Regions from separate parts of the Neobacillus sp. DZ-9 genome, predicted to be linked through region 1. Evidence: riboswitches for the same ligand, from Rfam matches in the RefSeq annotation. Region 1 holds a riboswitch; the other holds the start of a gene.
What was found. A riboswitch is a leader RNA that binds a small molecule or an ion and turns the genes downstream of it on or off. The one in region 1 is predicted to bind thiamine pyrophosphate.
Positions count from the first base shown of each region.

Region 2: linked by a shared signal. The riboswitch ahead of thiC (phosphomethylpyrimidine synthase ThiC) and the one ahead of tenI (thiazole tautomerase TenI) in region 1 are both predicted to bind thiamine pyrophosphate.

Region 1 is NZ_JCAIOL010000006.1:211,206-216,588, reverse strand. It holds gene phbB (acetoacetyl-CoA reductase) at 1-475, shown strand, start outside; gene phaC (class III poly(R)-hydroxyalkanoic acid synthase subunit PhaC) at 552-1,640, shown strand; gene AC59HZ_RS18570 (DUF4145 domain-containing protein) at 1,895-2,584, shown strand; TPP riboswitch at 2,711-2,819, shown strand; gene tenI (thiazole tautomerase TenI) at 2,902-3,555, shown strand; gene thiO (glycine oxidase ThiO) at 3,557-4,687, shown strand; gene thiS (sulfur carrier protein ThiS) at 4,699-4,902, shown strand; gene AC59HZ_RS18550 (thiazole synthase) at 4,905-5,383, shown strand, end outside.
Region 2 is NZ_JCAIOL010000005.1:324,585-329,967, reverse strand. It holds gene AC59HZ_RS16550 (helix-turn-helix domain-containing protein) at 1-14, shown strand, start outside; gene thiC (phosphomethylpyrimidine synthase ThiC) at 213-1,970, opposite strand; TPP riboswitch at 2,147-2,260, opposite strand; gene AC59HZ_RS16540 (small acid-soluble spore protein H) at 2,426-2,605, shown strand; gene AC59HZ_RS16535 (transposase) at 2,681-2,845, shown strand; gene AC59HZ_RS16530 (MFS transporter) at 2,795-3,796, opposite strand; gene AC59HZ_RS16525 (hypothetical protein) at 3,916-4,662, shown strand; gene AC59HZ_RS16520 (DUF475 domain-containing protein) at 4,727-5,383, opposite strand, start outside.

The sequences.
Region 1 (5,383 bases):
CAATGCAGGTATTACGAGGGATAGCACATTCAAAAAACTAAGTTCAGAGGATTGGAGAAGGGTAATTGATGTTAATTTAAATAGTGTTTACAACACAACATCTGCTTCCCTCCCGTACCTTCTTGAATCAGATGCAGGCCGCATCATCAACATTTCCTCGATAATAGGGCAAGCTGGAGGTTTTGGCCAGACCAACTATGCTGCAGCAAAAGCCGGCCTTATTGGCTACACAAAATCACTAGCTCTCGAACTAGCGAAAACGAATGTAACAGTTAATGCGATCTGCCCAGGATTTATCGGAACCGAAATGGTTCAAGCAATTCCTGAAAAAGTGCTTGCTGGAATTGTGGAAAAGGTACCACAAAAACGGTTAGGAAAACCGGAAGAAGTAGCACGCGGTGTTGCCTTTTTATGTAAAGATGGTGACTATATTACTGGTCAGCAGCTTAATATTAATGGCGGACTTTACATGTAATAGATATGTAGGTGGTTGTTGGATGGCTTAGTACATAGCAAAAAAAAATAACTAAACTAAGGAAGGAGTGTACAACATGAGTGTAAATGCCGAAAAAGAATGGGAAATGCTTTTGGATTTATTCCCTCAAGAGTACGGACAGCAAATAAAACGTGTCATCAAGGCAACCCAAGTGTTAACCATTGACGCTGAACCAGAAGTAGGGCCTACTCCGAAAGAAGTGGTTTGGACTAAAAATAAAACGAAACTATATCGTTATCTTTCCGAAAAACCGAAAAAGCATAAAATACCATTACTCTTGATTTATGCACTAATAAATAAACCATATGTATTGGATTTAACTGAGGGTGGAAGTCTAGTTGAATATTTAGTTAATAATGGGTTTGATGTCTATCTCCTTGAATGGGGGACCCCAGGCTACGAAGATCGAAATATGAAACTTGATGATTTTATTGTTGACTATATACCAAGAGCGGTTAAAAAAGTCTTAAAAACATCAAAGGCAGACGAATTGTCCATCCTTGGGTATTGCATGGGCGGTACGATGACGTCTATATTTGCAGCACTTTACCCTGAATTGCCGATTCGTAATCTAATTTTTATGACAAGTCCTTTTGATTTTGAGAATTCAGGCTCTTACGGGGCAATGCTGAATGAAAAATATTTTAATATTGATAAAGTAGTAGATACTCTAGGTGTGATTCCTCCTGAAATGATTGACTTTGGAAACAAATTGATTAAACCAATGGGAAACTTCTTTGGACCATTTGTAAGTCTTGTCGATCGTGCTGATAACGAGAAATTTGTAAAAAACTTTAAACTACTGCAAAAATGGTTAAACGATGGAATTCCATTTCCAGGTGAAGCATATCGCCAGTGGATAAGAGATTTTTATCAAAAAAACAAACTGATTAAAGGGGACCTGGTTGTCCGCGGTCGTAAAGTCCATCTGAACAATATCACTGCTAATGTACTAAACTTGGCAGGCCAATCTGATCTAATTGCCCAGCCGCATATGGTAGAAGCCTTGATGGACGCTATTTCTAGTAAAGATAAACAGTTTGAAAATTTACCTGTTGGTCATACGTCCATTACATTTGGCAGCCAAGCAACAAAAATAACTTACCCAACTATTGGTGACTGGCTTGGTGAACGTTCTAACTAATTATTTAACTATTAATAAGTACAATTATTTTTTTCTCTAGGTGAGTGTTTTTATGCACTCACTTTTTATATTATCTGATTCATTTTTGAAAAATGAATCCAGGAGAAAAACATATATGAAAGGAATTATTTAATTAGTTCTTGGAATGGAAATCCTAAAGGATGAAAAAACTATAGGAATGAAATCTAATTGGTGATGTAGTAAAAGGAGACACACTGGTAATAGGCATAAATGAAATTCGGGAGGTATAACGAATGAGAAGGATAAATCCAGGCTCCGTCATTTCTTACATAAAGTATGGGAATCTAAAGATACCAAAGAATATTCAGTACGAATGCCCGGAATGCAGAAAAACCACTGAATTTATGCTTAATGCAAACTACCAGAGCAGTAAGAATGGCATGGTAACTGAGAGTAGTTGTCCATTATGTAAAAAATCAGCAGTATTCGTCATTATGACTAAGGAAGTTATAGATGAACAAGGCGAAAATGCTGATACTTTTATTTATGACCTTCAAGCTTCCAAACATCCGGTAAATCAAATAGAAAGTCTACCCAATATACCCAAGGATCTGATCAGGGCCTACCGTTCAGCAATAAATGTTTATGAAGCTAGAGAAAATTCAGCTACTGCTGTTATGTCAAAACGTGTGATTGAAAGTATCCTAAAGCATTTTCTCGGGGATAAAAGTAAGGCTCAGCCTTTGTCTCAACAGCTTGAAATCCTGCCGAATCATGTGGATTTGGCAAAGCCTATTCAATCTCTTAGCCATTTATTGGCAACTGATGGTTCACTTCATCGGATGCTTGAATTGGAAACCGAAATGGATTACGAGACAACATCATTAATAATGGACTTATTAGAAAGCTTGATTGAGTATCTTTTTGTTTTGCCGGGGAAAATCGAAGTTACCAATAATAAGATAGCAAAGAAATTTAATTAGCAGAAAGCATAGTAAACTAAATAGAAGTTAAATGAAGGTTCCCTAGTATAAAAAAGTTATTTAACTTTTCTAACTGAAGTGTTAATATTATCTTTAAAGGTTAACATTACAAATTAATATTTTAAGCAATTCCGCTAGAGGTGCCTTTTTAAAGGGCTGAGATTGAAGTGTTACTTCGGGACTCTATGAACCTGATCTGGGTAATACCAGCGTAGGGAAGTGGAAAACTGGATATTTGAAGAATCATCGTTTCTATTCAAATTTTCGACCACTTCCTTAAACATTTGGAAGTGGTTTTTTGTTTTTCACTTTATTTCATAGATAAGCGGAATCTTCTCAAAGGGGGGAGATGTATTATCACTAGTTTTTATGGGAATGAGTTCCATATCATCTCCAATGGAAAAATGCCGATCGAGCAATTATGTGAAATTGTAATGGATATTCACCCATATGTAACCGCGATTCACTTACGAGAGAAACAAAGATCAGCTAGGGACCTTTTTCAAGCAGTTGAACTTTTAACAAAGAAAAACATACCCCTATCTAAGATCATTATTAACGATCGGGTCGATGTTGCCTTCGTAAAAAGGGTTAGGGGAGTTCAATTAGCCTTTCATAGCTTAGATGCAGACCTTGTAAAAGAAAATTTTCCCCAACTTATGTTAGGGAGTTCTATTCACTCCTACGAGGAAGGAGAAAAAGCAAAAGAGAAGGGTGCTGATTACCTCCTATACGGTCATGTTTTCCCTTCTCAATCAAAGCCAGGAATGAGACCCAAAGGACTAGAGGAATTATCTAGGATATCCCAACTGGACATTCCAGTTATTGCCATTGGCGGCATAACACCCGAAAATACGGGGCAGGTACTTCAGGCAGGAGCAAATGGGATTGCAGTCATGTCAGGAGTTTTAGAAGCGCCCGATCCATTATCCTCTGTAAAAACTTACATTCATGCATTAGAGGAGGGTTAAAGTGGAAAATTCATTTGATGTTGCCATAATTGGCGGGGGAATTAACGGGGCCTCCATTGCCTATCAATTATCAAAAATGGGAAGAAAAGCAATCATCATTGAGAAAGATCAATTGGCTTGCCAAGCGTCAAGTGCGGCAGCCGGAATGCTGGCAGCACAAGCGGAGATTGAACAAGACGGTCCTTTATTCCAGTTGGCTTTAAAAAGTCAGGCGATGTTTTCTGCCATTACAAGTGAGTTATATGAATATTCAGGAATCGATATTGAGTATGTGAATAAAGGGATGCTTAAAATTGCTGAAACCGAAGAAATAGCAAACGAAGTAAAAAAACAGGTCGCCTTTCAAAGGAAATGGGATCCAACGATTAAATGGCTGGATGCAAAGGAATTACAAGAAATGGAACCGTCACTTTCGCCAAATGTAGTCGGAGCGATGTATCTCCCTAACGATGGGCATGTGCAGCCAGCAAAGTTAACCGAAGCGTTTGCCAAAGCGGCTGTCTATTTTGGTGCGGAAATACGTGAAAACACGGAGGTCCTTTCGTTTATTTTTGAAAATGGACAGGTTAAAGGGGTTAAAACCACCAAAGGCATCATACATAGCGAGCAAGTGGTCGTAGCAACTGGGGCTTGGGCGGCGAAATTAATGCGTGAATCTGGGCTGGATATTAGTGTTTACCCTGTTAAAGGTGAATGCTTTTCGATAAGAACGGATAAACCGATCATCAACACGACGATTTTTTCCGATAAACGCTGTTATCTGGTCCCAAAACGAAATGGGGAAATTTATATTGGCGCGACCATGATTGAACATACCTTTGATAACAAGATAACGCCAGAAGGAATTACTACATTAATAGAAAGAGCCTCTCAACTAGTTCCTCAGATCAAGGAGGCAGCGTGGGAGCGGGTGTGGTCGGGAATTAGGCCGCAAACAGCCGATGGACTTCCTTACCTTGGTGAGCATCCCAACTGGAAAGGACTGTTTGTTGCCTCAGGGCATTTTCGAAATGGGATTTTATTAAGTCCGATTACAGGGAAACTAGTAGCTGATCTATTGGCAGGCAGATTGCTAGATGAAAGTCTTCTCTCAGCATTTCAATTAGAAAGACATAAAGTAACAGTGGGTTAGGGAGGGTAAACATGAAGGTATTATTGAATGGCGAGTTGGTCCAATTGCCAGAGCATGTCTTGTTTGTTTCAGATGTTCTCAAACAGTATGAAATCCATGATAAGGTCGTTGTCGTGGAGGTTAACAGTGAGATATTAACCAAGTTAGAACACCAAAGTACTAGATTAGCAGATAAAGATAAAATTGAAATAGTCCATTTTGTAGGAGGCGGTTGATTATGTTAAAAATCGGTTCATTATCCTTTCAATCTCGTTTGTTACTGGGAACGGGAAAGTATCCAAGCTTTGAAATCCAGAAGGAAGCCGTAGAGGTTTCCGAAGCAGAAATCCTTACGTTTGCGGTTAGACGTATGAATATTTTTGAATCAAGCCAGCCGAATTTTTTAGAACAGCTAGACACCAATAAATATACGCTTCTGCCTAATACTGCAGGTGCAAAAACCGCAGCGGAGGCTGTCCGGATTGCCAAATTAGCCAAAGCTTCAGGCCTATGCGATATGATTAAAGTGGAAGTGATCGGCTGTGATAAAACATTGCTCCCTGACCCGATTGAAACCTTAAAAGCCACAGAAGAATTAGTGAAGGAGGGATTTATTGTCCTCCCATATACCTCCGATGATGTGGTTTTAGCCAGGAAGCTTCAAGAAGCTGGTTGTCATGCTGTCATGCCAGGGGCATCACCAATCGGATCTGGTCA
Region 2 (5,383 bases), on a different contig from region 1:
CATGTAAATGTTGAGCCTTTTGTTTCTTACACCATTAATAATAGGTGCTTTCAGCGAACCCACACTTCTGACATTTTCTCATTCCAGGGGTTTCCCAAAAAATATGCCTACATCGGCATTGAATGGAGTCTATTCTACTTTTTAAAAAATGAATTTTTTGGTATAAATCATCAATTTCCTCTAATAAATTTTTTACTTCATAGGAAGAAGTATTATCGGTATATTTTTGACCCATTGATGAGAAACTCCTCCGCTTTTTTCTTCATACCTTCATTCCTTTCATCTTTCTTTGCCATACCTCGAATATCATGGGAAATTTTCATCGAACAGAACTTTGGACCACACATGGAACAAAAATGAGCTGTTTTGGCCCCTTCAGCAGGGAGCGTTTCATCATGGTATTCTCTTGCACGTTCAGGATCCAATGAAAGGTTGAATTGGTCCTCCCATCTGAATTCGAAACGGGCTTTCGATAAGGCATTGTCTCTCAATTGCGCACCTGGATGACCTTTGGCCAGATCAGCAGCATGGGCTGCAATTTTATAAGCAATAACGCCATCACGAACATCATTCTTATTGGGTAAGCCAAGATGTTCCTTTGGTGTTACATAGCAAAGCATGGCCGTTCCAAACCAGCCAATCATCGCGGCGCCAATGGCAGAAGTAATATGGTCGTATCCAGGTGCAATATCGGTTGTTAAGGGCCCAAGAGTATAAAAAGGAGCTTCTTTACAAATTTCCATTTGCTTTTCCACATTCTCCTTAATCAAATGCATTGGAACATGTCCAGGGCCTTCAATCATGACCTGGACATCATGCTTCCAGGCAATTTCCGTCAATTCCCCTAAAGCTTCAAGCTCTGCAAATTGCGCTTCATCATTGGCATCGGCAATGCTGCCAGGGCGAAGTCCATCTCCCAATGAAACCGAAATATCATACTGCTTTAAAATTTCACAAATTTCTTCAAAATGGGTGTAAAGAAAATTTTCCTGATGATGGGCCAGACACCACTGCGCCATAATCGAACCTCCACGGGATACAATTCCTGTCGTCCGTTTCGCTGTCAAAGGGATAAAACGTAACAACACACCAGCATGAATCGTAAAATAATCGACCCCTTGTTCTGCTTGTTCAATCAACGTATCGCGATAAACTTCCCAGGTTAGATTTTCAGCAATTCCATTCACCTTTTCAAGGGCTTGATAAATCGGCACCGTTCCCACTGGGATTGGGGTATTGCGGATAATCCACTCTCTTGTTGTATGTATATTTTTTCCAGTAGATAAATCCATGATTGTATCAGCTCCCCATCGAGCAGCCCACGTCATTTTTTCAACCTCTTCTTCAATTGAGGAAGAAACAGCAGAATTTCCAATATTGGCATTGATTTTCACATGGAAATTTCGTCCAATAATCATCGGTTCACTTTCAGGGTGGTTGATATTAGCTGGAATAATCGCTCTCCCGCGGGCAACTTCATCCCTGACAAATGCAGGCTCTACATTTTCACGAATCGCGATAAATTCCATCTCAGGAGTGATGATCCCTTTTTTCGCATAATGCATTTGGGTAACATTATGGCCTTTTTTGGCACGCAAAGGTGATTTGTTTATGTTAGGAAACCATTCAAGATTGGCTCGCTCGTCTGCATCACGGAAGCCATTATCTATTGGCATTATTTCTCTTCCTGCATAGTTTTCAACATCATTACGTTCATAAATCCATTTTTTGTGAAGTGCCTGAAGCCCTTTCCTGATATCAATTTGATGGTTCGGGTCTGTATATGGCCCACTAGTATCATAAACTCGAACAGGTGCATTTTCTTCTTCACCATAAGTTGTAACCGTTCGTGCCAACTGAATTTCTCTCATCGGGACTTTAATGTCAGGTCTTGATCCTTCAAGATAAACTTTTCTGCTTCCTGTAAATGGTGATTGTAATTCGATGTTTACGTTTACTCCCTTTTGCATTGTAACTTCCTCCTAAAAATGATAGATTTTGCAATCTAGAAGTTACAGCATAGTCCATTACATGTTAAGTCCATAGACAGACATATAAATAGATGACAATAAAAAAAGGCTCTGTTGGCAAACAGAACCTGATTAATCGTCAAAAAGTAGCGGCGCATAATAGAAAAACGAAAATGACACCTTCAAAACTACTTCCCTACGCTGGTATGATCCAGATCAGGTTCAAAGGGTCAAAAGATTTTATGCATCCTTCTCTCAGTCCGAGCTATCGGACCCCCCTAGTAGAGCAAACAACAATATATTGTTATATAACTTACATATAATAAATAACATAATTTTAACTATTAATAAAGCTTTTTACATTACTCAACCAATAAATTATTCCATTCATATGAATAAACCCTTAGATTATTACAAATACTCTTGTAGTAAAAAACGAAAGGAGGTTACGCATGATGGACGCACAACGCGCACAGGAAATATGTAATTCACCACAAATGGAAAACGTGACCTATAACGGTACTCGTATTTATATTGAGCATGTAGATCAACAAAGCGGAAAAGCAACCATTCATCCACTGGAGGAACCAAACAATAAACAAAGTGTTTCTGTTACAAACCTAGTAGAACAATGATGAAACGAAAAGCAGTAAACCGTTGTACTGCACCCCAAAAGTTAGAGAGAAATTTAACTTTTGGGGTGTATTTTTATGGCTAAATATAGTGAACAATTTAAATTAAAACTTGTAAAAGAATATCAAGAGGGAAAATTGAGCTATAAACAATTGGCAAAGAAGCATGGAATGAAAGACAGTACCCCGATTTTAACCTATGATAGCTGCATGGAAGAAAACGCTGCTGGAGGGTGGTGCTGATGCCCTAAGAATAAATGTGAAAATTTCTCCCACTCCTTCTGCTAACCAGCCAGTTATCAGATATCCTATAGGTAAAAGAGCAAATGAACCTAACATATCTAAGCGTTCAACTCTTCCAAATTTTTCTTCTGGGACAAGTTCTTGAAGACTCGTTTCCCAAATCAATCCAAATAACATAATTCCGGCACCTTCCATAAACATACACAACATTAATACCGGAACACTCGAGATAAATGGCATCATTAACAATGCTGCTCCACTTAATGCAACGCCCCCATAAGCAAGCAAGCCTCTTTTTTTCCATTCTTTTCTTAAACCAAAAATGATTCCGCACAAAATAGCCCCTGCCCCGGACGAAGAAAGAACAAGCCCAAATACAACTGGTTCAAACTCATAATAAATATTCACAAGCCATGGTATTAACACCCTAATGATGCCGCCTGAAAAAATATTTATTAAGGAGAATGCTAGAATCGTAATCCATAACCAGGGCTTTTCTTTAAGGACCACAATCCCTTCCAAAAAATCCTGTTTGATTGAATTTTTCTCCCTCTGTATTTCTTTTGTTTTTTGAAAGGATAACGTTCGAAGGCTAAATAAAAAGATCAATGAAATAATGTAAGTAAGGGCATCAATCCCAATTCCCCAACCTGAAGATAAGGAAGCTAAAATCAATCCTCCTATAATCGGACCTGATATTCTTAACACCTGCATACTGACTTGAGTTAAAGAATTGGCGGCGTTACGAATATCCTCTGTAAAAACCTTTGCTCTTACAGCTGAATAGGCTGGCGGAAAGAAACTATCCATCATGCCCATAACAAACATGATCATAAAAAGGACGCTCATGTTTAACTGCCCCATAAATGCGATCACAGCTAAAATAAATAGGATACAAGCACACACACTGCTCATCCCTCTGGGTTCTGGCCTTGTATCATACTCTATCATTTGCCTATTTTCTCTTAATCTTAAAAAAAAAGGCTAATTTATTAGGACAACGTCATCCCGTGACACATATAGATGCAGTGTTAATATAATTCATTAAATTTACAGGGGGAAAACTTATTATGCATAAAGACATAATGAAATACTTTATTGGGAAAGTCATAAAGGTCAATCGGGGCGGCTCTGAATCCAGAATTGGGAAGTTAATGGATGCCAGTGAAGATCATCTAGCCCTATTCACGGAAGACGACGGACTCGTCTATTATAATACTCAACATATAAAGAGCTTTACCGATAACATGAAGGGCCAAATGGAATTTAACATCGTGGTCCCAAATGATATTCAATATAAACAAGCAGATAATTTCTATAGCTTAATGGAATCATTGAAATTTCAATGGGTCAGTATTAATCGCGGAGGCCCGGAGAAGATTGAAGGTGTTTTAAGTGATATCCATCCAGATTACGTGTCTTTAATTAACAAAGAGGAAATTGTCCGCCTTTCGATGTTCCATATCCAAAATATTAGCTATGGCCTTAAAATTGAAAATGCCCAAAATGAACAATCGAATAACCAGGCTTCAAATCAATCGAAGCAATCGAAGCAATCAAACAAACAAGAGGTTTCCCGATCCTCCAAATCAGAGAAACAAAGCGTATCTCGCTCTGATAAAGAAGCCGAAAGACAATCATCAAAATCAGATTCCGATAGGAAGAAATCACGTCAACGTGTACAGTATATTCAAGAGGAACCTTTAACAGACGAGGTTATTATGGAAAGAGCGAATAATGAAGATGATGATGTATCTTTATCTGAATTACTGTCCTCAATGGAGAAGTATTTACGAAAAGTCACTAAGAAGGAGTAACAACTATTACCAATAAATTAACAAATATAAGCAGGGTACTAGCCACCCTGCTCCATTTTTGAAATTAGATCGTTCTTTCTGAATTGCCACGGAAAAAATGAACGATAAAGGTTCCCATGAATACAGCTATTAAAATACTAAAGAAAATTAATTCATCGAGATGAAATCCGAAGGCTGCAGCCATCATTTTAATGGCAATGATGGCTATTAAAATAAAGGCTGTCGTTTCCAATTCCGGGACTTTTTCAATTAAGGTTAGGAATAATTGAGCGACACCGCGCATCATTAAAATTCCTAACATCCCGCCTAATAGTAGTACCCAAACTTGATTCGAGACGCCGAATGCCGCAATTATGCTGTCAAAGCTAAAGGCAATGTCCATAAGCTCAACGGTTATCACAGTTCTCCAAAAGCCCATTCTTTTGCCTTGGATTTCGCCTTCTTCTTCATTTTTCTTAATAAAATTTTGAAAAACCATCCAAAGGAGATAATGACCGCAGACAATTTTGATCCAAGCAATATTGATTAAGGAAACCCCTAACCCTATCGCGATAACACGAAAAAAATAAGCACCAAAGATTCCATAGAATAGGGCTTTCTTTCGCTGATGTTTTGGAAGATGCTTCACCATAACGGCTAAGACTAAGGCGTTATCGGCAGAAAGCAGCCCCTCCAAAATGATTAGTGTTCCGATAATCCCCCAGCTTGCTGGATTAGAAAA